Regions from separate parts of the Dehalobacter sp. TeCB1 genome, predicted to be linked through region 1. Evidence: riboswitches for the same ligand, from Rfam matches in the RefSeq annotation. Region 1 holds a riboswitch; each other region holds the start of a gene.

Region 1 (12,807 bases):
TTGCTACTAGATCCGGGGTTGATAAAACTATAACGGAATCTGATTTAAAGAGAGAGCTTGAAAAAGGAATTGAGGATATTGCGCCTGAAGGGTCCAGTGATGAGAGCTATGTTCGTTATATTGATGAGCGACCAAGATCACATGGTTTATTTGGCCCGGATGGAATAGAAGAACCTGGTGCAATTCAAGATGAAATATCCAAAGTGGAAAGTTTCGTTTGGCGTGGAATTGTTTCTTTGAGAGAAGAAGATGCAATTAGCCTTGGATATCTTAAAAAAGATCAATGGCAAGATATGTTACGTAAGAAAATTCCCGATATGGCTAACCAGATGGGGATACCAATAACTAATCTAAGATGGGTCGGAGCTGTACATATGGAGAAGGGCCATCCCCATGCTCATATAATGATGTGGGAAAAAGAGCCTCAAAAAACTATTGGGATAATATCAGGAAATAAATTAACCACAATACGTAAGCTTTTAACTGATGAGATTTTTGAAGAAGAAAGATTCCAGCTTATGAATGAAAAAAATATTATGAGAGATTTAATTCGGGATCTTGCCCAGGATGATATAAGTCATATTTCTAGAATTATGAAGGATGTCCGTACATCCGGGCATGAGTTAAAAACATTTATTCGAGATATGAATTTGGAAGGTGTCTCTCCAAAGTTATATAATGAGCAAGAACAAAAACTTATCCTTATGGTTAAAGACTTATCTGATAAGATGCCAGGAAAAGGAAGAGTAGCTTTAAAATTTATGCCCGAGGACATTAAAGAAGAAGTCCGGGCAATAGCTGATTACCTATTAAGGCAGCCTGAATTTAATGCTTCATTAGAAAAAAATTTGAAGTCTACAGAAGAACTAACTAAGATGTATACTGGCCAGGAGGACGCAATCCAGAAGGCCAGGGAGAATGCTTATAATGATATCCGAGATAGGATATGTCAGATGATCTTAAAAGGAGCTGTAGAGTGGCAAAAAGATAGTTTCTTATATGCTGACCTAGAACTTTCTTTAAAGGCTGTAGATTTTATTCAAAATATGTATTATGCGATTGATCTTATGCCTGAAAGAACAAAGGTATTAGCTTTGGCGATATCAACGATGATGAGATCCGATTACACAGATGATGATATTTTAAATGTATTAAAATCTTACCTTCAGAAAGAAGATATTCATTATCCGGAACAATCATTAGGAGCTTTAATAAATGAAATTCGTGGTAATGGAATTAATCTGAATGAATTATCGTCCCAAAAGAAAATAGACTTTTATCTTTCGGTTGCAAAAATGAATGAACTATCAGAGTTGGACGCTTTTCAACAAGGTAAAAAGCTTATTGGATTAGACAGTTTAGAATTGGAAAAAAGGTTATTAAGCTTACAGGATTCCGGTTTCATAAAAAAAGAAATCGATTTTGAGGACGGCAGCAGTGAATATTATTGTCTGACAAATAAAGGTATTGAAGAAATACTTTCAGTGAAGAGTCTTGATAAAGCTGAAAAAGAAATCCTGAAAATGCTGGGAAAAAACGAGAAGGAAGGTGAAGGACCCCCTTCATTTACATTTCATGAATTATTAGATAATCAAGATATTTTTGGTGGTCTGTATGATAAAGATCCGGATGAGTTTAAGATCGGGAAATATGATACTATTGTTCGAAAAGAATTTGGAGAACATAACAGAATTACATTTAATGAACTTGAGGATAATATCTATAAAAAATATACAGATGAAAATTCTGAGGTAAATGAAAGTAAGGCTGAAGATGAGCTTGAGAATCTTAAAAAAAGAATTGAAAAGCTAGTGCTCAATGGCTTCGTTGAATATGATAAAGCAACCGGCATATATTCTTTTACTGATGAAATGGAAAAATATTTTGAGTACGACAAGGAAAAGGGTGTTTATCTATTTACAGATCAAGCAATAGATGAACTTCATATTCCCGTGCAAATGGAATTTACCCGTTATGATGCAAACGTGACTTTAGGTTATATAGATAAAGCTCCAGAGGGCCTTTTGACACTTGATTCTCTAAAGGAAACTATTCAGAAGGAGATTGTCAACCAAGAGGCCGACAAAGTATATGAAAGACTTAAGTATTTATTGGAATCTAAAGATGAATCCTTGGAAAAAATAGTAAAGCACTTCATTGTCGAGGATTCAACCGGGAATTTATCTTGTACCGAAGAAGGGCAATTTCTTGGAAAAAGTCTTAATAGATTTGATAAATTTATTAAGAGTGAGACAGGAAGCGAATTATTAGAGTCTCTTAAAGGGTTATCCGATGAGGAAGCAGTTCCCTTGATGGGTAATTTTAAGGAGCAATATGAGAAAGGCTATATTATTCGGGATGAATCCGGAAGTTTGATAATCAATCCTGTCTATCGGGATATAAAGGACTTACTTTATCAGGTTTATAAAGAAGGTGGGAGTTTGAATAAGGCAGCATTAAAAGGTATTCTACATAAAAATATGTTCAATCTGGAAGCACAAAGAACTTTTAAATATTTAATCAGGAGATTAGATAACCTTAAAAAGGGTAATTATTTGACCGGCGCAAAGGGAGAATATAAATTAAATGCTACCGGTATAGAAAAAAGACAAGATTTATTAATTCCTCAAAGAAATCTCTTACGGAAAAGTCTCACATATTTAAAGCAGCTTGGCTTAATAACGCAAACAGGCATGAGTTATCAGGTGACCGAACGTTACTATAAATATATGAAAGACGTTGCAATAAGTAAAAAAGATAAGACAGTGAGAACGAGTAATCTTCCGAATGACATTGTTAAACTTATTGATCGGACACAAAATAAATTGGATGTAGGAAAGATTGAACGTAATAACAACAGAATGTTAACGGGGAAGTATCTCAACAATGCGTATGCTGAAGTAGAGACTAATTATCAAAGTATTAGGTCTTTCTGTAATGTTCAGGATATTGTAGATAAACCAATTAAGAATCTGGCTACAATCTTATTGGTATCCGGAATTGGGTTTGAGCAGGTTAAAGAAATGCTTCATAGTTGGAATATTAGATCGAATTCTAATATAAACACGGAGCTAATTAATGATATCTCAGATGAAGCATATGAGAAATACTTAGAAAATAAACAGTGGGGCAAATCAACAGTTATTTCTACTAAGGAATGGAAGGAAACTTTTTTGGCACTTGGAGTACAGGATAAAGATATTCCTAAGTGGATGTATAAAGGGGAGAATTGGGAAACATTTAACCAGCATGGCATCGGAGCAGCTACGATGGCAAATGATTTATGGAAAAGTGTATGGAGAGAGTTAGAAAAACAAAGAATGCAGCAAGAAGCTCAAGCTGAATTTATGAAGGATCGGATGAGTAAGCAATTAGGGCTTAGAAATAAAGAAGCCGAAATAGAAAAAATTAGGAAAAGTAAGGATAGAAGCGCATTATTTAGAGAAGATGAGTTAGAACGCTAATATCTTGAGTATAAGGCCAAATCTGCGTTTGTAAATTTGTAGCAATTTGGTAAATAATGATAATAAGTTTTATATTATTTTGATTACGTTTTGTAATCAACCTAACAGAATACAAGCCTTTCAGTTAATAGCAAACTTGGCGAAAGCCAGGGACGCAAAACTTCGGGTCTAAGGTGGAAACACTATGATAGCCGAGTCGCCTAGAGGGTTATTTTATTTTCAGGCGTTGCTATTGGCAACGCTATTTCTATTTCAAGGAGGTAAATTTTGGCTACTCTATCTAATAAAGAAATTGATAAATCAATTAGAATACGAACAATATCAGTTATCGTTGTTATTATATTGGACGTTTTACTTTTACCTTGGATTATTAAATTTCCTTCTTTTTTTGTTAAGGATTTCGTTAATGCCCCAACACTATGGTTTAATTACGGATTGGTAAGAGCTATTAAAGATCTCTTTTCTCAGCCTGATTATTTAAAACTATTTTTGTTTCTGCAACTTCCTGTTTCTGCTTTTATAATTTGGATAACCTGGAATGTGGATCGTTTAAAAAAGAAAAACAGGATAAAAGACGGGATCGGGGGGCCGGAACCTGCCGGGACCGGGCAACATGGTACAAGCCGGTGGCAAAACAAAAATGAAATGGATGAGACTGTAAATGTTTGGTACACCGAAATGCCTTTAAATAATAAGGGTGGAATAGTTTTCGGTATGGAAAAATCAAAAGGTGGGAAAGAAAAGGTATGGTTGAATAAAGAGGATCGTCATACGCTGATTCTAGGGGCAACTCGATCCGGAAAAGATAGGAAAATCCTGATGCCTACTATTTGGGAACTTGCAAAAGCCGGGGAAAGCATGATAATAGGTGATCCAAAAGGTGAAAGCTACATAACCACAAGAGATTATTTACAAAGTAAAGGTTATAAAGTCATTGCTCTCAATCTTCGAGATCCAGCTTTAGGAAATCAGTGGAATATGTTAAATCAAGTAAATAAAGCAGTTGATAATAATGATATTGCCAAGGCTTCAGAACTGGCTTGGAATATTTCAAATATTATTGGCAAACAAAACTTCGGCAAAGGGGATCAGCCTATCTGGCAAAATGGTCAAGAAAGTGCCCTGGCAGCATTAATTCTTTTAACGGCTTTTAATAGTGAGTTTAAATTTCAGAGGCATATGGCAACGGTATATCATTTATTGGCTTTATATGGACAACCGGTTATAACTCCTAACGGTTTTGAATTCGTTCCATTATTGGAATATATGAATCGATTACCAATAAAACATCCGGCAAAGGCAGCCTTCGCGGTGGCTTCTATTGCTCCTTATAAAATGAGGGCGAGTTTTTTTACTACAGTATTATCGAGTTTAAGACTTTTCACAGATCCTAATATTGCTGATATGACAGCAAAGCAAGACCATGAATTTGCAGATATTGGGATCGAAAAAACGGCTGTATTCTTAATTATACCAGACGAAATCAGTACAAGAGACGTTCTTGCAACTCTATATATTGACCAGGTATATCAATCTTTAGTAGAGCTTGCTAACCAACGTGGGGGAAGAATTCCAAGACGTGTAAATATAATTTTGAATGAATTTGGTAATTTGCCTCCAATACCAGACTTTGATAAAAAGCTTACCGTTGCCGGTGGCCGTGGGATTAGATTCACTCTAGCCATTCAGGATATTACTCAAATTAAGAAGCTTTATAAGGAAAATGCCCAAACAATCACGGGTAACTGCCATGATTGGATATATTTAAAAACTGCCGATGTAGATACAGCGAAACTTATAAGTGAAAAAACAGGCAAATATACGGTGGAAACTGAAAATGCAAGTAGCTCTATCCAATCAAAGGGACACAGTATGAGTCACGGGGTCGGGTTAGCTCAAAGGGCATTACTACTTCCGGATGAAGTTCTCAGATGGAATATTAATGAGAGTTTAATATTGCCTATAAGTGAATTTCCTGCAAGATATCCATTACCCGATTTATCCTTGTGGAGTGCGAATAGTGAACTTGGTTTTTCGAGTACCGGAGATAAGGATGTGGATATGGAGAATGCGAGACAGATTCTAGAAAAAAGATGGGACCAAACACCAAGGAGAATTCTTGAAGATGTTAAGATATGGCTGCCTGATATGGGCGAATCTTCGGATTCTGAAGGGGGGGAATTTATTCAAAGTAATGATGATGGTACACAGTTAAGTCTAGACAATGAAATGAACGAATCGGATGAATATGAAAAAGACTTTTTATAATTTTAGGAGGAATTAAGATGTCTAAAAAAAGAGTATTGGTATCTCGTATTAAATCTATATTGATTCTTGGGCTTGTTATCTCGTCATTCGCCTTGCCGGTTTATGCGGATGAACCTAAATTAGTTTCTGGTACATTGGCTTTATTTACAGCAGCAACGTCATGGCTTACAGGTTTAATCCCTGTGGGTTCGGGATTATTCCTTGGATATCAAGCATGGCTTAAATCGATGTCTGAGGATCAGGCTATCATTGCGGAAAAAAATCGTCTTATGAAAAATGTACTTATTGGGGCTGCTATCGCTACAACCGCAAGCGGATTAGCCAGGATAATTCTAGGTTTCTATAGCTGATTATGTAAAAGATGCTTAAAAAAGCGTCTTAACTTCAAGAAAAGGGATGGTTGAATGTTTGATTTTTCTAGTTTATTAGGTGGTGCGGTCCAAAGCTTTTTTGAAAATTTATTCAACCAAATTATTAACTTTTTTGCAACCACTTTAGTAAATATCATGAGTACATCTACGGATGTTCTTCAGTTGCCTTTTGTTCAAAATGGCATACATTATGCTCAAGGATTAGCTTTTGTAGTTTTAGTCTTAAAGACAATGAACGAAGCTTTCCAGACCTATATATTACATCAAAATGGTGATCCTGAAGCAGATCCAGGGGGATTGTTAATTAGAACCGGCCAGGCTGTTGCAATAGTAGCTACATTACCGTGGATATTACCCCAATTGTTCATTTTTGGAACTAAAGTAGCTACAGATGTAGCAAATTTAAGTACAGGTAAAATGGGTTTAGAAGATTGGGGTATATTCCTAAAGAGTCCTGGAACGATGAGCATGGTAATTATTTTGATGGGCCTTGGTATGGCGATAATATTGTTACTAATCGGTATCCAAACAATGATTAGGGGGGCTGAATTAGCTCTTATGGCGGTGATAGGCCCTATATTGGCCTTAAATATTACATCGAATAATCAGGATCTATGGAGTAGTTGGTTTAAACAGGTAATTATTATTTGCGTTTCTCAAGCGGTACAAATATTTATGGTTAAGGGTGCCTTTTCTCTTATGACTAATGAAATATCTGCAAATGGGCTGCTCTTAGTTTTGGGGTGGCTCTGGATCGCTTTAAAATCTCCTGCTTTCCTTAAGCAATTTGCTTATTCTTCAGGTTTTACCGGGGCCGTTGGCGGTGGAGTGAAACAGGCTGGATCTATGTACATGATGAGGAGAATGCTGGCCCGTTAAAGGAGAATAGAAATGGAAGCAATAAGTTATCTCTCAAATTGGATTACATGGTTATATGCAGTTATTATCGTTGGTGCAGGGTTTATGATCACTTATCAGGCTATTATGAAAACATTTACTACAGATGAGGATGAAACCGCATCACGAAATTTAAGAATAAAACAAACAATAAAAGGGGCTATTGTAGGATTATGTTTGAGTGGCCTAATTACAATTATTAAGAATTTCTACATGTAGGGGAGTATGATAAATGAGCAGCCTTGATCAAGAGAATTCTTTTACAGAATATTTAATTCCGGCCAATGTTACGACAAGATTTGAATTTTTTCCCGGTTTGGGGTGGTTCGAATTAGGATCAATTGTATTGGCCTGTATTGTAGGTGTTATTTTATCGTTTCTGTTAGGATTATTACCATTTATTTCTATAGGTGTGAGAATGTTTATAATTGTTATCCCCACGGTGGCAGCCTTCTTTATTGTAAAAAGAGATCCAACGAGTGGTATGAATCTCTTAGATACATTGAAAAGTGCTAAATTATTCAAGGAAAAGCAAAAAAGGTATCTTTATAAAATTGTTCCCGGAACGGAGGATTAAGTATGAATGTTCCTTCACTAAAGAAAAATAAACAAGCTATTTCTCAGGAGGAAATAACACGTCAAAAACGTGAAAAAACAGCTCAAGATTGGATACCTGTTGCGGATATAAATAGATCGATAATTTACCGAAAAGATACAATATTAGTTTCGATGATCCGTATTTGGCCTCAAAACCTTGAATTATTATCCGATACAGAACAAAAGAATAAGGTCGAAGCTCTGGCCGAACAACTTAACGGAGAAAATAAAGCAATGCAATTCTTTTGTATCGGCCGGCCGGTCGATTTAAATAATTATCTTGATTGGTTACAGGATAAAGCAAGGATCGAACAGGACTTCACTAGACGAAAACTGCTAAAGAAATTTATTAAACAGGCTTCCTTAACGGCAAGTAGCGGTGAAACAATGGAAAGAAGATTCTATTTAATACTTGCCAGCACAGTGGATAAGAATGCTGAAATAGAACTTGGCAATCGTACTACTGAATTAAGAGATAAGCTAGGTAGAGCTGGTCTTTCGGTAGATGTTTGCAATGACGATGAATTACTTGCTGTTCTGGCTTTATTCGCTAATCCTGTACAAGCAAGTTTTGAGCGTAATGAGTTGGAATTGTCCCTAGCTCCATTATTAGATGTGTAATAGGAGGGTTTATCATGGCGATAAGAAAAGAAAAACAAAAAGAAACGAAAAAAGATATTAAGGTCCCAGTAAATAATCATATTCTAGATATCATTACTCCTATGGCAATAGAATTCCGGGCAAAAGATTTTTACTATGGGGAAAACCTTAGTAGAGTAATTGTTATTAGGAATTACCCATCAAAGGTAAGAATCGGTTGGTTATCTAGAATTGCAAATATGGAAGGGGTTACTTGTTCTATTCATCTTACTCCTACAAATTCATCAAAGCTTACTGAAAATATATCAAAGAGCATCGGTGAAATTGCTGGTCGAATAAATAATGGTGGATCTGCTTTAATGATGCAACGTGCAGAACAACAATACAGGGATGCTAATACATTACTTCGTAAAATTGACCAGGAACAAGAGAATGTTTTTTATGTGACTATAGTAATTATGATATCTGCTGGTGATACAGAAGAATTAGACAGAAAGAGCAGAAAAATTGAAAGTGCTTTAGCTGGTTCAAAAATGAGGGGTAGGGTTGCAATGTTTAAGCAGGAGGATGCTTTGCTTGCTGTTTCCCCTTATGGTATATGCCCTCAAAGTATAAAAGACATGGCAAGTAGAAATATGCCATTAAGCACGATAGCAGGGGCTTATCCTTTTAATTCATCAGGAATCAATGATGGTACGGGATGGATTTTTGGAAAGGACAACCAGGGAGGAATTATACTTCTCGATACCTGGATGCGTGGCGGTGATAGGACAAATAGTAATTGGACTTTATTAGGAGTTCCGGGGGTAGGTAAATCTGCTACAGCAAAGCATATTATTGCAAATGAATATGCTTTAGGGACTAAGATTATTATTATCGATCCTGAAAGAGAATACAGGGACTTATGTAATAATCTTGCTGGCCAATGGATTAATTGTGGCGGTGGTGTTGGTGGCAGAATCAATCCTTTGCAAGTAAAAGAAGTACCTAAAGATGATGAGGGAGAAGAGAAGGAAAATAGTTTATTTAAAGATGAAGGAAAAGGGATGGGTAATTTAGCCCTTCATTTCCAGATTGACCGGACATTTTTTAAATTATATCTTAAGAATTTAGATGATATGGACCAAGCTATTCTTGAAGAATCATTAGAGGAACTTTATCTAAAACATGGGATAACTTGGGATACAGATACTTCACAGATTCCAAATGAACAGTATCCGATCATGGAGAATTTATATAACCTTATGTCAGAAAAACTTAATCTATCAGATATTTCAGACCGCAAAAGAGATAAATATGAAAAGCTTTCATTGTTGTTACGCCGAGCTGCTATAGGAGCAGATGCAAGTTTATGGAACGGGCATACAACAATTGAGGCTAAAAATGATTTTATTGTTCTTGATACTCACGATTTACAAGAAGCAGATGAGCAAATAAAAACAACACAATATTTTAATATCCTGACTTGGGCCTGGAATCAGTTGTCTAAGAATAGAGAGGAAAGAGTTTTGTTAATTGTTGACGAAGCTTATCTTCTTGTTGATCCTGAAGTGCCCCAAGCCCTTCAATTTTTAAGAAATGTAAGTAAACGTATTCGTAAATATGAAGGTGGTTTGGGAGTAATTTCACATTCGGTTGTTGACTTCTTAGATCCCGCAGTTAGAAGACATGGACAAGCATTGCTAGATAATCCTTGTTTTAAATTCTTTATGGGCACAGACGGTAAGAATCTTGAGGAACTTACAAAACTCATGGACTTAACAGATGCAGAGCAAGATGTTTTATTAAAAAAGAGAAGGGGTGCCGGTATTCTTATTGCTGGTTCAAAACGTGTCCATGCAAAAGTAGAAATTGCTGATTTTGAATTTGAGTTATTTGGTAAAGGAGGAGGAAATTAAAGAATTTTAAATAATTGGCGGTGAGGTGATTTTATGGCAGCTCCAATAATAGGAATTGCAGCGAAAAAACTTATACAAAAGATTATATTAAACCTGTTTACTGATCCGGAAAAAGGTTTTAGAAATATATTGCTGATAGTTCTTGTGCCCTTAATGGTAGTTATATTGTTTTTTGCAACTCCTATTGTTTTGGCCGTTAGCGTTCCTACTATATTGTTAGATAGCGGTAAAAACGGAGAGATAGATAAAGTACAATATGAGCTTGTATTAACTTATCAGGCTGCCCCTGATACCCTTAATAAGGAAAATTTAGATTGGATTGACCAAGCAAAAAAGGAATACTCATGGTGTGATGATATCGTTGTATCCTATTCATTTGATCTATCATGGCAGCATTTAATAGCTCTGGATTCTGTATTACTTCAACAGGATTTTAAAAAAGCCAATCAAGCAGATATTCTAAAAATGGCTAGTAAATTCCCAATTCGAAATGTAACTGTAGAAACCTATACTGTACAGGAATTACGTACAGGTTCTTATACAGATAAAGATGGCAATGAGCAAGAATATACCTACACTGTAGAAGTTACGAAACATCGAGCGAAAATATCTATTACAACAAAACCATTTAATACAGTAATAAAAGAATTAGGGTTTGATGATTTTCAAACCAAAATGGCACAAAATATTTATAACACGATTATTGCAGCAGATATTGAAGGACATTTGAATCTTTATGATGATATAGATTTAAGCCAACTCCAGGAGTATCCCCCAGGTAATGCTAATATCCCATATTTTAACCAGACGGACAAGCGTTGGGGTGCATACAGTTATGGTAAAGTTGGCACGATCGCCAGTTCAGGGTGTGGACCTACATCTTTAGCTATGGTGGTTGCCGGTCTTACGGGCCGAAGTGATATTAATCCTAAAAGTGTCGCTGATTGGTCCGTTGTAAATGGTTACAGGATCGAAGGGGCAGGTTCAGCTTGGGCCTTAATGACTGCCGGTGGTGCAAACTATGGGCTTAGTGTTGAGGCTGTGAGTAGGATGAATCCTGAAGCGATTGTACAAGCACTAAGTAAGGGTTATCCCGTAATTGTTGCTATGGGGAGAGGACATTTTACCAGTGGAGGACATTTTATGGTATTACGGGGTTTAACTGAGGACGGTAAAGTATTAATAAATGATCCTGTAAGTGTAAAGAGAACAAATCAAGCTTGGGATCTGGCAATAATTATGAATGAAAGTAGTACAAATGGTGGGGTAAATGGTAGTCCTTTTTGGATATTTAGACCATAGGAGGATTAAATGAGAAAAAATATAATTCTAATTGTTTTGATAATACTTGCTGGTAGTATTGCTCTATTTCTTCCTGGTATCGTATCAAAAGAAGAAAATAAAAGAAACGAGGCTAAGATAGCTCAATTCAATAATGAAGTAGGTTCAAATAATAATACAATTATTGAATCTGAGGTTCCAAATGATATAAGAGAGACAGAAGTTTATGATAAAGAACAAATGTATTTCCAAAATATAGAACCTTTATATTCATATTTTAAATTTGCTGAAGTAGAGACTATAAAACAGAAAGTTCAATATTATATCCATACATATATTGATAAAAGCATACTCGATTGCGAATTGGTTCCGGATAGTATAAAGCAAGTGAATAATACAACCACCTTCGAATTTTCTATTAAAGATAACAAGCCGGTTGATATTCAGGTTGATAAAGAAAATGGTGAAATAAAAGTGAGTATTATAAATAGTATCAAATAGACATTAAATGAATGTACATTAATTTATATAGGATAAAGGGAGGATTTTGGTTTAATGGATGATAGAAAGGATAAAAAAAAAGAAGCAACATGTAATTTTAAACTACCCGAAGATGATTATATAGAACTACAGCAAATTGCATCTAAATTATATGGAGGATTGAGTTTATCCGATATGATGCGTACGCTTACCTATGCACAATTAGAAAAGGTTCGAAAAACAGGGGACCCTAAAGCGTTTTTAGATTGTCTTATAAAAAAAGACTGATTAACTATAAATGGAGGTTTTTTCCTTGTATCAGGTTTAAACCAGTGTTATAATTATAACATAAGTTCAAACTAATAAAGAAGGTGGTTATTTGAAAGGATTAACCGTAGTAATATTAAGTGATTTAAAACAAGGTAAACCAGTGGAAGAAATCTCCAATAAATTCAATTTATCTCTTCAAGCTGTTTATAAACTTGCAAAACAATATAACATAAAAACATCCCCGAGGCTCTTATCAGCAGATGAAAAAAAGGCCAATAAAAAACAAACAGATGCACAATATTACTTAAAGAAAAGAAAACTTAGACAGGAATTAGATTACTTGTATGAACGGCCTGATATTCCAATGCCGGATCTACCACCTGTAGCTTGTAAAAACAGTGGATTGGGTGCTTGCAATTTATCATGGGTCTTTTCACAAGAAAACAAAAAATCTTCTGCTAAAGAACATAAAGAAACTCAACATAAGTATGGATTGAAAACTCCACGCTAAGATACCGGTGTGTCCGGACATATTCGATATTTTTTTAAACCTTTTCGCGCTTTTTTAACATAAATCGACATTGGTTGATGATATATTGACCCTTTTAATAAAGAGGGTTTTTTTTGCTTTACTTTTAATATATAATTGTGGAGGATAATTAATGATTGAGGTTAAAAATG
Region 2 (12,807 bases), on a different contig from region 1:
TTGGAACGAAGAATGCTGTTATGGTGATTCCGAACTATCTGCGCGGATCTGTTGTTATACTGATTTCAAGGCAGGTTTTATCGATACCGTTGAAATTGAGATGACGCAGTCCATTAACTGCGCCGAATGTCAGGCTGAAAGATGGTGCAGCTTGAATCATCCGATAGACACCTGTTTCGATATCTGGCGCAGATATTATATTAATAGAGCTGCCGCCGCAAAATTCCGGCCGAACTTTCTCAAGGTATTCCAGGAACTTAAGCAAGGAAAAAGGTCAGCCTATTCAGCCTCAATGTCCGATCCCGAGTCAACCCGAAAAAACCTGTATCACCAAAACTGGGCAATGGAAAATATCAGATATTATATTCAAAATTCCAATTAAGAAATGAAGCAAGAAACGAAAAGAATTGATGCAACAAAAAAGCACCTTTCCACCATAGGAAAGATGCTCTTAACCATTCAATTCGTTGTTCACAGCTTCATTTTATGTTAATCGATCTATGCAAAATTACCTGGATTTCAGGATATCCCTTATCTCCGTAAGCAGGATTTCCTCATTAGAAGGTTCCGGAGGTGATTCGGGAGCGGGCGGCTCTTCTTCTTTCTTTTTCCTTAATTTCATCAACACTTTCAGCATAAAGAAGATGGCCAGTGAAATAATCAGAAAATCAACAATCGATTGAATGAATGCGCCATACCTGATCGCTGCTTCCGGTACACTGTCTGTAGCTTCCGTAATGACAATTTTCAGATTGGCGAAATTAATCCTTCCGAGCAAGAATCCGATAACCGGCATCAGTATATCATTAACCAGAGACGTGACAATCTTCCCGAAGGCACCGCCAATTATTACAGCTACCGCCAAATCGACAATGTTACCTTTCATGATGAACTGTTTGAATTCATTAACCATCGGATCACTCTCCTCTGTTACCATTATAATCAAACAAACTGTCTTGCACAACGGCGTCTCGCCGCTCCTTGCCATCCAAAGAATATTATTCCCAATGTTCCAATAAACGCTGCACTGTACTGATCAATCCGGTCAGATCAGTAGAATATTGTATATAGCTTACTTGCTGGTTCCCACTGTACTGTATTGCATCATCCGTTTCTTTAACCATCGATGGCAGCTGTATTGATGTCACAAGCAGCAGGATCCTGGAATCGGGCCAATGTGTGCGGCATTCAGCAATTAATGCTGACGTCTTTGGGCCGCCCTCCCCATCCGGTGATTCGGCAATAACGACTTTGGGATAAATTTCAAAGGAACCCATTTCATCGGAACCTTGTAGCGCCCTTTTCAGGCCCGAAATCGTTGTCACTTTTACCCCAGTGCTCAAAAGGGCCTGCTCCAACGGATAATTAAATAAATTATCTTCCAGTGCGATCAGGACGTCGGTCTCACTGTTTTTTTGGTTTGCCGCCGGGGGGAAACTCATTGAAAAGACAGCACCGCCATCTTCCCTGTTAAAAGCCGTAATTTCACCGCCATGATTATGTACGATGGCCCGAACAATGGGGAGTCCAAGACCGGTTCCCCTTTCTTTCGTTGTAAAAAACGGACGGAACAAATTTTTCATGGCTTCCGGCGTTAATCCCGGCCCGTTGTCTATGACATTGATACAAACCTGATTGCCGCGTTCTTCCAGCCGAATGATTACTCTTCCCCCGGCGTCTGCAGCCTGGACTGCATTTCGTACCAGATTCAGCATGACCTGCGTTAATTGTCCCGGATCAGCTGCCACTGGTGAGACCTTTCCTGTTTCCAGAATAATATCTGACTTTGTGCCCATAGCTTCTCCTTGAAACAGCGGCATCAGTTCCTGGAGAAAAGCAACCGGGTCAATCGGTTCGGCTTCAATGTTGGATGGTTTTCCAAGCAGCAAAAATTCATTCAATAAACGGGTGACCCTGTCAAGTTCCCGCAAAACCAGGTCTTTATAATTGCGTGTTAGTTCAGGATCTTTCTTGCGTCCCATGAGCTGTAGAAGCCCGCTTGCCGCACTGATTGGATTACGCAGTTCATGCGCCAGGACGCCCACCATCTTTGCAGTCGCCTCAAAACGCTCAGCCTGACGGGCACTCTCCTGCCAGTGGTAATAATCCGTCCGATCCTCCAACAGCAGCAGCCAGCCTCTGACTGTCGTTTCTTCCAGCAATGGAGATACCTGCCAGTCAACGCGGCAAATGTCGGAATCACTGTACTTATCCGGGAAAGAATCCATTTGCCCACCAACCGGGATAACGGTATTGGAACGGATATAACCCAGCCACGGTCCCGGCCAATCAGCGATCGAGCTTCCGAGCAGGTCAACATTTGCACCATTCATCAATTGCTCTGCCTGTCTGTTGGCATAGATAATTCGATAATGACGGTCAATCATAACAACTGCACTGCCAACCGCACCCAAAAGTACATCCAGCTGTTTTTTGAGCAACCGGCATAAACAAACCCCATCAAAAGCAATTATACACTCTTCAGCCATTAGAGGGAGCAGAAATTCCGCCCGGCTGAAATCACGAGGCTGTAAAACGCCTAACTCTCCGTGTAAATTACCTTGGTTGATTTCAAAGATCGTTGTTTCAAAAGAATATCTGTTTAAACGGGCAGCCTCTACCGCACGCTCATCTCCTTTGATCAGTAAGGCAGAGAATCCTGAGTCTGCATACTCTAGCCAGCTCCCCTCTGCATCAAGCAGGATCATCAGGGCATTTAAAATAAGCTCAAGCAATTGATCCTGAACATTTTCTTCTCCGTGACAAAGAGATATAACAGTATGGTTCAATTTACGCAGCGCAGATAATTCAACAGTCCGTATCTCTCCGCTAAATCCGGCCAGCGCATTCTGGAAGCTGCTGAGCATATCCGCAGCTAAACGGGCCCGGTCAGCCACGGAAAAATTTGATTTTCCCTGCCGGCAGGAAGAGCACTCCACTGCATCCAGAAAGAAACCATCATTCAATGGCCAGCGAACAGGTTGCCGGCTGAAAGGTTCATACGTCTGATGACAAATGGGGCAGGACTCAGGCCTTTTCGTTAATAACGTGCCATCTTCAGATACAATCATCAATTTCAAATGTAAGCCTGTTCCGATACATTCCAAAAAAATGTTCCAGCGTTCCGACTTGATCATTTCGGCTGCCTCAATCCACTCGGACACGGTCATGGTCCTCCTTTGCCTCTCCTATCTGTACATAAGCAAATTCGACCAGAATTGATGATTTCCTTCCAGATATTACACTATTTTTTCCATGTTAGTCTGATTAAGGAAACACGACTCGACACTATTCGCTCAATCCCGGTGTTATACTGAAATTAGTCCTAATCCATATTAATTTGGAGGATTGACACATGAATAAAATATTGGTCGTTGAAGATAACCCCGTTATTGGAATGGTTATTCAAACCGTGTTAACCGATGAAGGACATCAGGTTGAAGTGCGGAAAAGCGCCATGGAAGGTCTGTACCTGATGTACACCGGTTTTATTCCTGATTTAGTCCTTACTGATTTGATCATGAGAGAAATGGATGGCAGAGATCTTATCCAAAAAATGCGTAATGACAAAAAGCTTTGTAGTATTCCTGCAGTCATTATTACGGCTTCAATCCCTAATGCAGAAAATTTGCCTGATAAAGATCAATTCCAGGGTTTGCTAAGTAAGCCCTTTGACCTGGAAGATTTAGTCGAAACCGTTGACAAACTGGTCAATCATCAAACACTTGCAGCCAATAACACTGCACTTCAGGCTTCGACACCGGTCGCAGTATAAAGACTGATAAATCTCTCAATTGAATTGAACTGATGAATAAAGACCACCCCCTTATTGAAAGTAACCTGTTATACAATAAGGGGGCAGCTTTATTTGGTATCATGATTTGCACAAAAAATTACAATATAAAGGAGTGTGCTAACTATGATCGGAGGTGTATTTCGGTTTACGGTCAATGTTGTGCTCACTGCTGGTCTGCTTTCTGTTTCCGACTTCCTATCCGTTGCTTCTTAGGAAGCAGCAGAATCGCTTCTCTTTTTGGTTTGTTTTGCTTTATTTCTTTCAAGATACAGTTCATCCAGATATTTTTCAAACTTGTCCCCAAGATTCGGGGATTCCAGTGCAAATTCAACCGTCGCCTTTAAGTAGCCAAGCTTATCGCCTGCATCGTACCGTTTTCCTTCTAAGAGGCAAGCGTATACTTGTTCATGTTTACTTTGCGCCCGCAGCGCATCTGTAAGCTGGATTTCCCCTCCTGCTCCAGCCGGGATTTTTTCAAGATATTCAAATATTGAAGCGTTGATCAAATACCTGCCCATAATAGCGAGCCTGGAAGGGGCTATCAACGCAGATGGCTTTTCAACCAAGTCTTTAACTTCCCAGACATTTCCCCAGTTATCCTGCGGATCAACAATCCCATATTTATGTACCTCACTATGTGGTACTTCCTGAATACCGATCACGGTCGACGATGTCTCTGATGCAACATCGATCAGCTGTTTGATTGCCGGCACCTTGGACTTGATAATATCGTCTCCGAGCAGGACAGCAAACGGCTCTTTGCCCACAAAAGACTTGGCGCAAGAAATGGCATGTCCCAGCCCCAATGCTTCATTCTGCCTGATATAGTGAATGTTGGCTAAAGAGGAGAGATTCTTTATTTTTTCCAGGATTTCCAATTGGCCATTCTTCTCCAGATGAGCTTCCAATTCAGGTGAGCGGTCATAGTAATCGACAATGGACCCTTTTCCTCTGCCGATAATAATCAAGATATCTTCGATTCCGGAAGCAATCGCCTCATCTACAATATATTGAATGGTCGGCTTATCAACAATCGGCAGCATCTCTTTCGGCAAAGATTTCGTCGCTGGCAGAAATCTTGTCCCCAGTCCTGCTGCAGGGATTACGGCTTTAGTAACTTTCATGGATGAACCTCCAAATATAAAAATAAATATCATTTTTTATATTAAGTAATTCTATAGTAAAAAAAATAAAATTTTTATGCGATTAGCTGGAGATTTTAAATATTTAAGACGGTAAACTAATCATGCCATAAAATTATATATTTTTCCAGATATTTTTATTTTTAAAACAATAGCTTGTTAAGCAGCATAACATCCGTATCTTTCACTTGATTTCATTTAATTGCAGCAATCCTTCTTCATAAAGTCTGTTCATGAACTCAAGCACATGTTCCTGACAAGTTTGCTCTTCTACCTCATACTCATCGATTAAGCGCTTGATAATATCCTTTACAGCCTGTTCTTCCTCCAAGAGCTCCCATATTCGGCTACCTACAGAGTCCAGTGCTAAGTACTGTCCCTTTTCCAGGTTCATCATGACAATCTCCCCGCTTACCTCTGTTGTAGGGAGATCATTTGGCCTTACGACATATGATTCCAGGTTAATCTTTTTACGATTCGCTGCCATGATATCAATGCTTCCTTTCAACTTATTTGAGATGATGATACTTTAGCAAATTGTGCCACTACCTTAAAACGGTCCTTTTCATCGTTGCCGGTAATGATAAGTTCACCACACCTCAGCCAGGCATGCGCCAGCAATTGATTTGTTTCACCTTTGTCCAAACCTAAATACAAGGTATATGGGATCCCAAATATTCTTAAATAGAAGAGTGCTGTAACCGCTTGAACCAAACACTTACTTTCCCAAGGCGTATAACGGCTCACCAAGCTGACTGCTCTTCCAATTTTCAGTGCTTTTCTATATTTTTTTTGATCCATTGTGCTCGGTGAATCCGCCATCTTCTCCCCAATAAGCAGCGTTATATATTTAAATGGAATGATGAGAATCAAAAAACGTACAATTCCCAGAAGCAGGAACGAAGAAATCAGCAGTAACTTTTCTTTCAGTGAGCACTTGATAAATCTTATATTGCTAAATCTTTTATAAGAGGTCAAATGCATCAAATCCTTTGTTTATAAAATCTAAATATTAAAATTGTATTAATTATTCACGATATCATGACTGATTCTTATCAGTTCTGCTTTAATTAATGAAATCTGCTGCTCCGTCGTAAATAGTTTATTCGGCCTAATCAACTGATAAACCGGGGTTCTATTGGCAGCATCCGCACACTGAATAAAATGGGCCATTTCCAAACCAAAATAAGGCAGCAGTTCTGCGCGATAGGTATGCTGCAGCAAGGCAGACATTTTTCTGCTTCCTTGCAGTTGACGAATACAAACCTCATGACACTCTTCAGCCTTCAGCTCATAAATCGCGGTTAGTTTTGCGGATTCCCGATAAAAACTCTCCCTGGAAGGCAAAAAATACTTATCGCCCCTGGTTAAACTTACTTGGACCAGAGAATCAACACTGACTCCAATGGAATCGGCGCTATCGCGCCATATTTTTTGCTGCGGATAGCTGGGTTGTACCCAGACCGAATCCTCTTTGATACACAGCACAGCAATATCATCTGTTAATAGACAGTGGCCTTTTTCTCTGAAGGCCAACGAAAGCGTTGATTTCCCGGCACCGGAGATTCCGGTCACCAGAACGCAATTCCCATCTATCATGACAGCTGTACCGTGAATTGGAAGCAAACCTCTGAGCAGTAGCAATGAACCAAACGCCGTACCGAGTAAATACAGCTTTATGGCAGAATAGCTCGCACCAGCGTAGGGTTCGACGACAATTGTTTTCCCATCCGTTATTAAATATTTCGCAACTCCCCGGATATTTAAGAGTAATTCCCGGCGAGATGCTTGAAATAATTCATTTTTTTCTAGCACATCATCTATTTCTCTAGGTACTGTACCATGAATAATCTCTATCTCACCTGTTTCATCGCTAGGAAAGAGTTCATCCAAAGTAAAATCAGAGACCACATTTAAGCCAAAGATTGTATATTTTTTTCTTGTGCTGCTCAATTGCTTCATCAATGAACTCTACCTTTCAACGATTTCAACAATGAAATACAAAAGAGAGAGTGCAGCGAAACTGCAGTTTCGCTGCTTCCTCTCTGAAATAACTTACTTAAAAGTTTATTTTAATGTGTTCTGGATTTCATTGACCTGGGAAGTACTAACAGCTCCCTGACCGCCGACAATTGATATATCCTTGATACTTGCTTTATTCGTTGTCAAAAATGTTTTTGTTGCATCAGGCAATCCTTTATCTACCATTAACAGCGGGGATTGGGTATACGCAGCGAGGTTTCCTGCTACCAAAGCATCCGGGAAATTCAAACCTGTTACAATAAAGACCTTGTCATATTTAAAATTCAAACCATTGATAATCATCGTTGAGGTAGCATAACGATTTTCACCGCCATAACGTACGGCGCTCGGCAGCTGAGAAAGCACGCCTGCTGAAACCGCACCTTCACCGCCGATAACAATGGTTGATGTAACTTTTTGGTCAGTGATTACTTCGGATGTTTCTGCCGGAAGTGCTGAAGCTCGGGTGAAGAGAATCGGTATCCCGTTGGCAGCCGCGTACGGAGATACTGCCAGGGCATCCGAATAGTGTCCGTTTTCCCCATTGACGATAATAGCTTTGCCGGTCGAATTGCCAAGAGCTCCGGCGATTGCTGCAGCCGTAGCATAGCGGCTCTCTCCGCCATAACGTGTGACATTCGCCTGACCATAGGCCGCAACGAGGGAATCTTGAATATTTTGAGAAATAACACCTGTTCCGCCAGCAAGTACGATCTTTTTGGCTTTGAGTTTCTGTATCTCAGCAAGTGTAGAAGACGTGAGCGTTATCTTATCGGTAAGCAAGATCGGTGCATTCAGTTTCTTGGCTAAAGGAGTAACAGCCAAAGCATCCGGGAAGTCGTATCCATAAGCTAAGACGACAGTATCCGCTCCGTTAGGCCAACCCTGCTCAGCAATTGCAATAGCTGTTTCAAAGCGGTCTGCTCCAGCAATACGGGGAGCTGAAGCCGGAGTCGTATTTTGAACTACGCCGCCACCGCCACCACCGCCGCCGCCAGTGTAAGTGTAGGTCGCAAATAACGTAAAGTGCTTCGTCCAAATAACCAAATCAGCACCCACATCGATTTTGCCTTCGCCGCCAGCCGGAATCTCAGCATTCGCTATTGCTTGTGTATTTCCGGTAAGCACTCGGGTAATAGGCGTTAAAGCCCCGCCACCGTGGGAATATCCAACCTGTTGTCCAGCCTTTCCAGGGATCACAATCTTAACAGCCTGATCAAATGTTAAAAGTGTACTCCCAAAACCGATTTCAATAACACTGCTTACGGTATTGCCGGTTCCCGGATCTACCGTATTGTTTGCTTTCACCGTAGGGACATTAATCTCTTCAGTCCAACCCGCTGGGCCGGTTACCGTAGTCCCAGCCGGTATTTCTACTTCAACAGGCAACGTACTGATACTGGTATGTGCATTGATCGTGATTGCCGGCAAGATACCGCTTCTTACACCACCGGCCAAATTAACGGAACTACTAACGTCCAGTTTGTCATTGGTGTTCGACGCAGGAATATCCAGCGTTATTGCAGAAGTAACCGGCACAATATTTGGATTCTGTATCTGAGCATAATGAACCTTACCGGAGTTAACGTCAACCACCCAAAGCTTATCGTTAGAATCGACATCCGTTCCAATCGGTCTGACAAACCCGCTAGAGGTACTGATAAAAGCAATCGGCGTTGCATAGGCCTTAATGCACTTAATTACACTATTTTGTCTTTCGGCTACATAGATGTTATCGTACTTGTCAACTGATATCCCATAACACATATCCGATGTAACTTTTCCAATGTAAACTCCGTTTTTATCTAATTTCTGAACGCGGTTATTAAAAGTATCGCATACCCATATATTTTCAAATGAATCAACAGCAATATCATACGGTCTCATAAATTTACCATTGGCATCCCCTGCACTTCCGATTTCCACGAAAGAACTGCCACTCAAATCCGAAAACTTTAGGATGCGGTTATTGTAGGTATCGGCAACATAGACATTCGTCCCTTTTACAGTGACTCCCTGTGGCATATTATAGCCGCTGCCAAAAGTAGTCCACCCAGTGATCGCTCCATTATTGGGTTTAAACTTGATAATCCGGTTATTATACGTGTCTGCAACATAGAGGAAGCCTGAACCGTCAACGGCAATTCCACTGGGACAATTAAATTGATTATTGCCGCTCCCTGTCTGACCATATTCAAACAAGAAATTACCGGTATCGGCATCAAACTCAACGACACGGCCGTTGTAGAAATCTGTTACATACAGCTTTCCATTATAAACTACAGAAGCTGTAGGACCATTAAATGTTCCATAAGCACCGGTAAATGTTTTGTCATTAAAACTCAGCGCCGCAAATGCTGCCGGACCAGCTACAAGTGTAAATAGCATAGCAAAAACCAAACAAACCGGGATAAACGCTTTTCTTTTCTTCATTCTTTCACCATCTTCCAATCTTTTATTGACTCCCCTGTAAGCATACTGAGATATGCGTACTCCCAAGCCAAGAGAAAGTAATTTTCTATCTTTTAAGTATTTATGTAAGTCCAGAAAATAAAAAAACCGCCAACATTTTGGCAGCCGAACGGTCATTGTACAAATATTGCACTTTAGACTTCTGACTTTGCGTCCCAGCTTTTCAACTGGTTTGCCCTTTTCCGGTATTATTTCATAGTTTTATCAACTTAGCTGCCAAAAATTTCAGGATCATCTGGAGCTACTGAATAAGAGACAACGATATCTAAACCTGTCCACGTCCCTTTGGAACCTTTCGTTAACTCAGCCACATTACCTAGTACAATAAGCTTTGGAGCCGTATATGCTTTTTTATTCAATTTCCTTCCCCTCCCACAATAAACAAATTCACAATATTTGAATTTATGATTGCTTCGAAACATATATGCCCATTATATGCTTACAATATTTTCCTGTCAATCCATTTTCTTGTGTCACAAAGTATTAAATTTATAATATAAATCCCTAAAATTCTCTAATTCTATTACTACTTTTCGCTTCCTTCGACATCTCGAAATAAAAAATACGGACAACCTATTTACATTTCTTATTATCTATAATAAAATACAATTAATACCAATATTTTTACTGCTGCATGTAAAAAGCAAACTTGTCGAAAGGCAAGGACGCAAAGCCACGAGTCTAAGGCATATGTTCTATTTATGCTATGAAAGTCGGGTTGCCGGTAGTTCAGTATATGTGTAACATTACCTGACTATGCGTAATGTTTTTCTTTACTCCGGTTCATGTTTGTTGACAACTAAATAATGATCAGCGATAAAGGCAAACTTAGCGAAAGCTAAGGACGCAAAGCTATGGGTCTTCCAGTATGGATACTGATGACTGCCAAGCCACCGAACGGTTATTCAAAGCTTTTGTCGCTTTGCCTGAAAAAGGTTAAGCGGCATTTTTGTTTTCAACAAATGAATGAAATGGAGATGTTTTCGATGTCCAAAAAAATTGTTTCCCTGGTTGCCACCACTGCCCTCACATTATCCCTGCTGCTTTTGAACAGCCCGGCACCTGCCCTGGCGGATGGTGAAACAGTGACATGCATTGCGGACCTCCAGAAATATATCGCCGCAGATATGACCGACCGGGATGATTCTTTTTCCCTTCACTATACCGGTGACACAACCCCAGTCCTCGCAGACCTCAAAAACATCTTTTTGCAATCTGCCGGCAGTGATGATTACCTCAGCCTGTCGTGGAAAGAAATGGGTTATACATATTCCTATCATTCTGGCCAATTGGATATTAATTTCACCCTCAACTATCATACGACCAAAGAAGAAGAAAAATATGTAGACAGCACAGTGAAAAAGCTTGTTGCCAAGCTGATCACACCCAAGATGAACGACTTAAGCAAAGAAACTGCCATCCATCAATGGATCGTGCAAAACGTGAAATATGATTACAGCCTGAAACAAATAACCACCTATACTGCTTTGACGGATCACAGAACAACCTGCATGGGATATGCCATGCTGATGAAGAAAATGCTGCAGCAGGCAGGCCTGGAGTCGAAGATCATTACCGGTTATTATCCTGAAGGCTACCACGCCTGGAATATGATCAAAATCGATGCAAAATGGTACTATCTCGATGTAACTTCGGACTGGGCCATGGGGGAAACATCCCCGCAGAATAGGACTGAAGCCCAAATGACCGCGGCTAACTACACCTGGGACAGAGCTCAGTCAGCAAAATGAATCCTCTTAAAATAATATTAAGGATGTAACGATAGTAAAAATTTCGTTACGTCCTATTTTTGTTAGAAAAAGATTAAAGCTTAGACTAACCCCAGATCCGTCTTCGTAATGAGTAGCCAGTGTCAAGCGGAGCACGGATTGCGCAGCGCGGCTGTTTGCGCCATGGAGGGCGCAATCTGCCGAAAGCGGTTATCATTACGAAGACCAACCCGGGCAAAGCTAGTAACTTCAATGTTATTGATAATTATGAATCGTTCTACTAGGTTCAACGGATAATTTTCCGTTATCAATCTTCAAAATCCTGGAACACATCTTTAAAGCAGTCTGCCGGTGGGTAATAAGCAGACAGGTACACCTACTGCTAAAATCTTTGATGGCCTTTAGGACTTCTAACTCTGTCTCCATATCCAGCGCGGAGGTTGCCTCGTCCAGAATCATAACAGGCGCCTTTTTTAAGAAAGCACGTGCAATGGCAATACGTTGGGCTTGTCCTTCCGAAAGCCCATGGCCATCCTCCCCGATAACAGTATTCATTCCATTCGGCAGCTCCTGAATAAAGTCCCAGGCACAGGCAGCCAGGAGGGCTTTTTCCATCTCATCAGGAGTCGCACCCAGCTTCCCGCTGCGCAAATTCGCGGCGATTGTCCCGCTGAATAACGTATTCCCCTGCGGTACATAGGTGATCCATTCCCTCGTCGCAGCCGTAACCTCGTACCGTTTTCCTGTATTATCTGTAAAGTATACTTCCCCTTCGGAGGGTCTCAACAACGCCAGCACAAGCCTGATCAGCGTCGTCTTGCCAACACCGGAAGGGCCAACCAAAGCGACGAGCTCTCCCGGGGCAATTTCCAGCGTAATCTTATCCAAGACAGGTGTTTCCTTTTCTTCCGTGTAAAAAAAGCTCATTTGTTGGAAGCTTATTCCCACATCCTTCAATTTTGGAACCTGTCCTTCTCTCTTCTCCAAGGCCATTTTTTCCAGTTCCCTTAACCTTTCAGTGGAAGCCAACATCGCAATAATCTGCGGGAATGTCCTCGCCAAACCGACAAAAGGTGTCTGGACCTGCTGCACTAATGTTAGAAATGCCGTTAAGGTCCCGAAAGAAATGGCTTTCTGAGAAAGCCGAAAAATCCCCCAGCCAAACGCAACCAAGTATCCTGTCCAAAAACCGGCAGAGATGATCATATTCGCGGATAAAGTCACCCTGTTCTTCTTCAGAATCCATTCCATCCGGTTCTGATGCAACCCTTGCAGAACATCGCTGTGATGCTTCTCCAAACGGAACGCCTTGATAATAATAAAATTTTGGATTGCTTCCTGAATATTGGAACGGTACAGGCTCTCCGACTCCTGTACTTTGATATTTAGTGTTTTAAGCTTGCGGCCAAAGACACGGCTCAAGAGCACGGTGGAAGGACCCAGAATAAAGGCAATGACGGCGAGCCTCGGGTCATAATATAACAGGGTCATTAAGGAAGCGACCATCTGCACGCCCAAAGCAAATATACCCGGGATAACACCCACAATAGAATTGGTGATATTCCCCACGTCACTGGTCAAACGTGTGATAAGGTCACCGCTGTGATAGCTGGAAAGCGGCAGCCATTCCGTTTCTAACAGCCTC
Region 3 (6,446 bases), on a different contig from region 1:
CAGAACAGGTAAGGAAATTGCCGGAGTATTATTACAAGAAGATGATATCAGAATCGTAGCGGCAATATGCAGTCGCCCACAGCCATAAAAGAGGCAAACATTTAGGAGAGATTAAAGGAGGAACAGGCTGAATAAAGATTGGAGAGGAGCATAATGAAATGCCGAGAGATTACAGGGATATACCTTTATGGAAAGATATAACGACAGAACAATGGCAGGATTGGCAATGGCAGATTGCCAATCGAATCACCGGAATAGATCAGTTGGTACAGGTGGTCAATCTTACCCAGGATGAGCGCCAGGGAGTAGAAGTAAGTCTTAAAAAATTACGTATGGCAATAACACCCTATTATGCGATGCTCATGAATCCTAATGATGCGCATTGCCCTATACGGCGGCAAGCAATACCGACGGTTCATGAAACTAAAATATCCAAGTTCGACAGTTGTGATCCGCTGCATGAAACAGTCGACTCGCCAGTCCCGGGTCTTACTCACAGATATCCGGACAGGGTACTTTTGCTTATTACTGATCAGTGTTCAATGTATTGTCGCCACTGTACAAGAAGACGATTTGCCGGGCATGAGGATAGGGCTCTTTCCCAGGACAATATCAAACGGGCGATTAATTATATCAGAGCGCATAAAGAAGTCAGAGATGTACTTTTGTCAGGAGGGGACGCCTTATGCCTCTCTGATGAAAGGCTGGAAGCAATCATAAGATCAATACGAGAAATCAAACATGTGGAAATAATACGGATAGGCACAAGAACACCAGTTGTCATGCCTCAGAGAATTACCGATACGCTCTGCAAAATGCTGAAAAAATATCATCCAATTTGGCTGAATACTCACTTTAACCACCCCAAGGAATTGACAGTTGAGGCTCGCATGGCATGTGAGAAATTGGCAGATGCCGGAATTCCTCTTGGCAACCAATCTGTACTTTTAAAAGACATTAACGATTGCCCCTATATAATGCGTGATTTGGTTCAGAAACTGGTAAGCTCCAGAATTAGACCATATTACCTTTATCAGTGCGACCTTTCAGAAGGAATAGAGCATTTCAGAACTCCGGTTTCTGTAGGGATTGAAATCATAGAAATGCTGCGTGGACATACCTCGGGTCTAGCTATTCCACAGTTTGTTGTGGATGCGCCTGGAGGCGGGGGGAAGATCCCAGTCAATCCACAATACTTGATTTCATATTCCCCTGAAAAGGTCATTCTTAGAAATTATGAAGGTGTAATTTGCACGTATAGCGAGCCTCGGGATAAAACGCACCAGTGCCGAAAATGCGGCACGTGCAGTAAATTCAAGAATAAAGAATACCGGGGATTAGAAAAGTTATACAGAGATGAACAAGTGTGCTTGATTCCAAGTACAAACGTAAGACTCAACAAGAGGGAGGACTTCCATGAATATAGATCAAGACGAATGTAAAAATTTATATACAAACTTTTCGGGTGTGGACATGTACGTGGATTATCGCAATAAAAGGCTTAAAATATTGAGTCATTCTCTTTTGTCTGAGTTGATAATCAAAGAGATTATTGATTATTCCAAAAAAGAAAATCTGGGTAAGATTATTGCGAATTGTTATAAACAAGATCTTAGTCTCTTTGAGGAATGTGGGTTTGTAGCAGAGGGGGTTATCGACGGTTTTTTTCAGGGAGAGGATGCAACTTGTATGTCCCTTTTTCTTGATACGAAGCGCAAAAATTCACTCTATGAGGAGAAAGAAAACAGAATTATCGATTATTGCGTTAAGAATACCAATAAATTCGAGCTGACTAAGAATAAAAACTATACGATAAGGCAGGCCGTGCCGGACGATATTCCCCAGATAATTCAGCTTTTTCAAACGGCATTTGAAACCTATCCAACTCCTATTTTCAGCAGAGAGTATCTTCAAAAAGTCATGCAGGATCATATTTTGTATATGGTAGCGGAAGAAGAAGGAAAAATTATCAGTATTGCTTCGGCGGATCTTGACAAACAACACATGAACGCTGAAATAACTGATTGCGCCACTTATCCAAAGTATAGAGGCAGAAACATATTAAGCGAATTGATATTCCAACTGGAAACACACTTGAAACGCAATGGCTTTGCTACAGCATATAGCCTTTCAAGAGCTAACAATCTTGGAATCAACAGGTCTTTAAGCAAGCTGGGGTATATGTATCGGGGTAGACTAATCAACAACTGCCATATTTGCGGCGGTTTTGAAGATATGAATATTTGGGTAAAAACTTTAAAATAGTAAAATACTATTTTGTAAGTCAAGGGGAAGAAGATTTTTGAGAGATAGCCTGATTTGCTAAAGGATTATATTAAAAAACAAAATACTTAAGATAAATACCTGGACACTTCAGCATAAAGTGGATATATTCAGGGTATTCAAAAGAATAATTTTCTGTTATAATATAAAAGCTTAAGCAAAAATAACAATATATAGTTGTACAGGTTGATGCAAACTTCGTGAAAGTGAAGGACGCTAAAGCTATGGGTCTAAGGTTGCTTGTAAGTTGCTATGATTGCCAGGCTGCAAGTAATATGAACTTCTTGGGGGGGAGTAGTTCCGTTTTGGAGTACTCTCTTTTTTATATCTTTAATTTTCACTTGGGAGGATAGTACATATGAAACAAATGGGCATCGGACAAGCATTCAGAGCAAATTTTCTGGGTCATGCTCCGGACTGGTACAAAAGAACAATTCTTGCTTTTCTGGTGTTGAACCCTATTTTGATGGTTACCGCCGGTATGTACGTTACCGGGTGGGTGTTGATTGTCGAATTTATTTTTACCCTGGCAATGGCGTTAAAATGTTATCCGCTTCCTGCCGGTGGGCTTCTGGCGATCGAAGCCGTTGTGCTCGGACTTACTAACCCTCATATGGTCTATCACGAGGTTGAAATGAACCTGCCGGTTATTCTTCTTCTGATGTTCATGGTTGCCGGGATCTATTTTATGAAAGAAGGTCTTGTGTACCTGTTTTCCAAGCTCCTTACTAAAGTACACTCTAAAGTCGCGCTTTCATTCCTGTTCGCTGTACTGGGTGCGGTTCTTTCCGCGTTTTTGGACGCGCTGACCGTAACGGCAGTGATTATCGCCGTGGCCTATGGTTTCTATAGCATCTTCCACAAGTTTGCTTCCAGCGAAAAAGTATACGAAACGTATGACATTAATCACGACCATAGTGTTGATGAGAAACTTCATGAGGACCTGGACGAGTTTCGTGGTTTTCTGCGTAATCTTATGATGCATGGTGCTGTGGGCACTGCGCTGGGCGGAGCAATAACACTGGTTGGTGAACCGCAGAACCTGTTGATTGGCTCCATTATGCAATGGGACTTCGTAGATTTCTTTATACAATGTGCCCCTGTGTCTATCCCGGTATTGATCGTTGGTCTTCTGACCACCATTATCCTTGAAGTTACTAAGTTCTGGGGGTACGGCTACCAGCTTCCGGAATCTGTGAGAAATGTTATGGAAGATGATGTAAAAGTCAAAGATGCTGCCAGGAATATGCGCGGACGTGTGCGCCTGATTGTTATGGCTTTGTGCGGCGTTATGCTGATCTTCTCCCTGGCACTGCACTTGGCGGAAGTAGGTATTATTGGTCTTATGATTATTATCCTGCTTACTGCTTTCAACGGGGTTACTGAAGAAAAGCGCATCGGTCATGCGTTTGAAGAAGCATTGCCGTTTACTGCGCTGCTGGTCGTATTTTTTGCCGTCGTTGCGGTTATTCATGACCAGCATTTGTTTACGCCGATTATTCAATGGGTGCTGAACATGGAAGGGCAGAACCAGCTTGTGGCTTTCTTTGCGGCCAACGGTGTCCTTTCGGCAATCAGTGACAATGTTTTTGTGGCTACGGTATATATGACTGAAACACAGCAAGCGTTTGAAGCCGGAGCTATTGCGCTGGAGCAGTACAACAAGCTGGCAGTTGCCATCAACATGGGTACAAATATCCCTTCCGTTGCCACACCAAATGGTCAGGCGGCGTTTCTGTTTCTCTTGACTTCTGCACTTGCACCGCTGATTCGCCTGTCTTACGCTGAGATGGTAAAACTGGCTCTGCCATACGCCGTCGTTATGACTGCAACAGGTTTACTGGCAACAATGTACCTGTTATAACACTTAAGGATATCAAATTACAAGGGTTTGAGCATTACTGATTTTTTAGTATCTCGACTTTCGGTGACCTTATATACGATGAGAAAGATTGTCCGTTGTTAAGACTGAGGTTGTCACACTTTTAAGCCTGTCCACAGATCCTACGAGTGAAGTTAGCCCCAAGGAGTGTGGATATCATGACTGATCCAATAACTAATACAGTATCTAATACACAACGGATATCATCAGGGGACGCACGCCGCATGTCATCGCGGCTGAAATTAACATGATCAAATACTGGACGGAGAGTATCTACCTTGCCGCCGCTGTCGAGATTAGAAGGCGGCTGACGGAAGCCAAGGCCCTGCTTATGTTTGGAGAATGGGGCCAGTGGCTGGAGGAGTCGGTCAGTTACTCTCAGCGTACGGCCGACAGACTGATGAAGGTCTTCAGAGAGTACGGGAGCAAACTGCCCGAGGCTTCCGCCTGCAGCTCAAATTGCGCCCTGGTGCGTAATTTGACATACTCCCAGGCGGTGATCCTCTTAGGAGTCCCGGAAGAAGGGCGAAAAATGCGTTACAGATAGTCTAAGTTAATTCTGTTCTCCGCCCAAAATAAGTACACCTTTCGGATAATGATCCTGCACCCAGATCAAACTATTTTTGTCTGTTATCTCCTGGATATGTTTCTTATAGGCATCATACCAGTCCTGATGATTCGTACTGGCATATTTGATATCCTCACTGCCAAGGATCTTTCGGCACAGGATCTCCATCAGACTTCCCTTTAAGCCTGTCTGCCCGCCTTTCGCAAATTCGGAAAACAGGTAAGGCAGTGCTTGTTCATCCATGGCCAGAATGATATTGTACTCTGCCTGATGCGCTTTGATATAATCATAGGGATTGGAGGAAGGTAAAGGCGATGACATGATTTTCTCCAAGCACAGCTCAATCTGCTTGGCTTTGTTGACCGCCGTATTTCCTTCATTTCCAAGACTGAAGTACGCATGCTCCAGACGCGTAAGCAATTCCTTCAGCAAATCGGCACTTTCGGCATATACACGTACATCTCTCTGCATCATTTGCTCCATTCTGCTTCTTAAGTAAGTCGTGCTATATCCTTCATATTTTCCCACGCTGTCGGTAAATTTTATGTTAATGACTTCAACATTATCTACTAGGCTGAACAACAGGATGGCATTGCGCCCAAACACATCACCGATCATTCCGTCTTCCGCAGAAATCGCTGAATCGTCGTTGATCCGGTAATGAATGGTTAAACCATACGGCGCGGTCGACGTCTGCAACTCGACTTTATCCCGGACAACCCCTTCCGGCAAAGGCATCGCGTCAATTAGCGCGATAACTTTAACGGCATTGCCTACATACGGTGTTTTGTTGGCCAGTAATTTATCTACTGCATAACCAGCGTATGTTTCCTGTCCTGCAGCCGTGTCATTGACCGGGTTGGCCACAAATCCAATCATCAACGCTACAATCGCAACAACTGCCGCCGTACCAATCCAAACACCGGGCTTTCTGTAATGGATCACATTTTTGATTCTCGCTTTAATATTGTTTTCACCAAAAGCTAAAGGCGCAGCCTGCCAAAAGCTGTTCTTCTGAACTGCCAACGCCAGCAGGGAATTGGAATAATCCGCTTTGACCCCTTGCCCCTTGTTTCTAATAACCGTTTCATCGCAGGACATTTCCATGTCCTTAACCATCAGCGCAAAACAGAGCCACATCAACGGATTAAACCAATGGATGATCAGAATCAGAAATGCCGCCGGTTTGATCAGATAATCGCGTCTCTTAATATGCACCGTTTCATGCGCCAGTACATAGGGCAATCCCCGGGGCGAAATGCCTGCAGGCAAATAAATTCTGGGTCTGATAAAGCCAAAAACAAACGGCGTGCTGATTTGATCTGTCTCATAAATATGCGGTAAAGAAGCATCCAGCAGCGTAGCCGTTTTGATCTTTCCTGCAATTTTAAAATAGGAAAAAATATTCCAAATCAGCAACACCGTAACTCCGGCAATCCAGACCATACTGCCAAGCAACATCAGCATAGGAAGCGGACTTACACCCATTGCTGCGACCAGAGGCAGCGTACTGCCAACTGAACCGTTTATTGTACCGTTTATTGCATAATTTATGTTCTCAAGGCCTGCCATCACCAGCGTCTCAGACAAAGCATCAGGCTGCATTGCGGGTCTGACAACGTTTAAGAAACTAAAAACTGAGGTAAATGAACCTGGACAAACCAGTCTGAAAAAAACCGCCAGCCACAACAGATAAGAGAAGATTTTCGGTGC

The links. Region 1 has a riboswitch for cyclic di-GMP ahead of A7D23_RS09545 (VirD4-like conjugal transfer protein, CD1115 family). Riboswitches for the same ligand answer to the same signal wherever they lie in the genome.
Region 2: it holds a riboswitch for cyclic di-GMP, as region 1 does, so the genes downstream of both, A7D23_RS14930 (cell wall-binding repeat-containing protein) here and A7D23_RS09545 (VirD4-like conjugal transfer protein, CD1115 family) in region 1, are expected to answer to the same signal.
Region 3: it holds a riboswitch for cyclic di-GMP, as region 1 does, so the genes downstream of both, nhaB (sodium/proton antiporter NhaB) here and A7D23_RS09545 (VirD4-like conjugal transfer protein, CD1115 family) in region 1, are expected to answer to the same signal.

Annotation. Positions count from the first base shown of each region.
Region 1 is NZ_MCHF01000035.1:2,477-15,283, forward strand. It holds gene mobP3 (MobP3 family relaxase) at 1-3,464, shown strand, start outside; cyclic di-GMP riboswitch class I at 3,584-3,668, shown strand; gene A7D23_RS09545 (VirD4-like conjugal transfer protein, CD1115 family) at 3,732-5,732, shown strand; gene A7D23_RS09550 (hypothetical protein) at 5,750-6,082, shown strand; gene A7D23_RS09555 (conjugal transfer protein TrbL family protein) at 6,137-6,982, shown strand; gene A7D23_RS09560 (hypothetical protein) at 6,995-7,219, shown strand; gene A7D23_RS09565 (PrgI family protein) at 7,233-7,577, shown strand; gene A7D23_RS09570 (TraC family protein) at 7,580-8,218, shown strand; gene A7D23_RS09575 (ATP-binding protein) at 8,233-10,095, shown strand; gene A7D23_RS09580 (C39 family peptidase) at 10,129-11,397, shown strand; gene A7D23_RS09585 (hypothetical protein) at 11,407-11,877, shown strand; gene A7D23_RS09590 (hypothetical protein) at 11,932-12,144, shown strand; gene A7D23_RS09595 (helix-turn-helix domain-containing protein) at 12,236-12,637, shown strand; gene A7D23_RS09600 (HU family DNA-binding protein) at 12,805-12,807, shown strand, end outside.
Region 2 is NZ_MCHF01000067.1:105,239-118,045, reverse strand. It holds gene A7D23_RS14970 (glycosyltransferase) at 1-382, shown strand, start outside; gene mscL (large-conductance mechanosensitive channel protein MscL) at 509-913, opposite strand; gene A7D23_RS14960 (ATP-binding protein) at 999-3,170, opposite strand; gene A7D23_RS14955 (response regulator) at 3,356-3,775, shown strand; gene galU (UTP--glucose-1-phosphate uridylyltransferase GalU) at 4,006-4,920, opposite strand; gene A7D23_RS14945 (lasso peptide biosynthesis PqqD family chaperone) at 5,123-5,425, opposite strand; gene A7D23_RS14940 (lasso peptide biosynthesis B2 protein) at 5,443-5,922, opposite strand; gene A7D23_RS14935 (hypothetical protein) at 5,962-6,900, opposite strand; gene A7D23_RS14930 (cell wall-binding repeat-containing protein) at 7,006-9,393, opposite strand; cyclic di-GMP riboswitch class I at 9,530-9,619, opposite strand; gene A7D23_RS15915 (lasso RiPP family leader peptide-containing protein) at 9,642-9,791, opposite strand; cyclic di-GMP riboswitch class I at 10,065-10,158, shown strand; cyclic di-GMP riboswitch class I at 10,244-10,330, shown strand; gene A7D23_RS15755 (transglutaminase domain-containing protein) at 10,419-11,183, shown strand; gene A7D23_RS14925 (ABC transporter ATP-binding protein) at 11,418-12,807, opposite strand, start outside.
Region 3 is NZ_MCHF01000063.1:611-7,056, forward strand. It holds gene ablA (lysine 2,3-aminomutase) at 159-1,442, shown strand; gene ablB (putative beta-lysine N-acetyltransferase) at 1,417-2,265, shown strand; cyclic di-GMP riboswitch class I at 2,464-2,555, shown strand; gene nhaB (sodium/proton antiporter NhaB) at 2,642-4,147, shown strand; gene A7D23_RS13440 (DUF3102 domain-containing protein) at 4,413-4,712, shown strand; gene A7D23_RS13445 (M56 family metallopeptidase) at 4,719-6,446, opposite strand, start outside.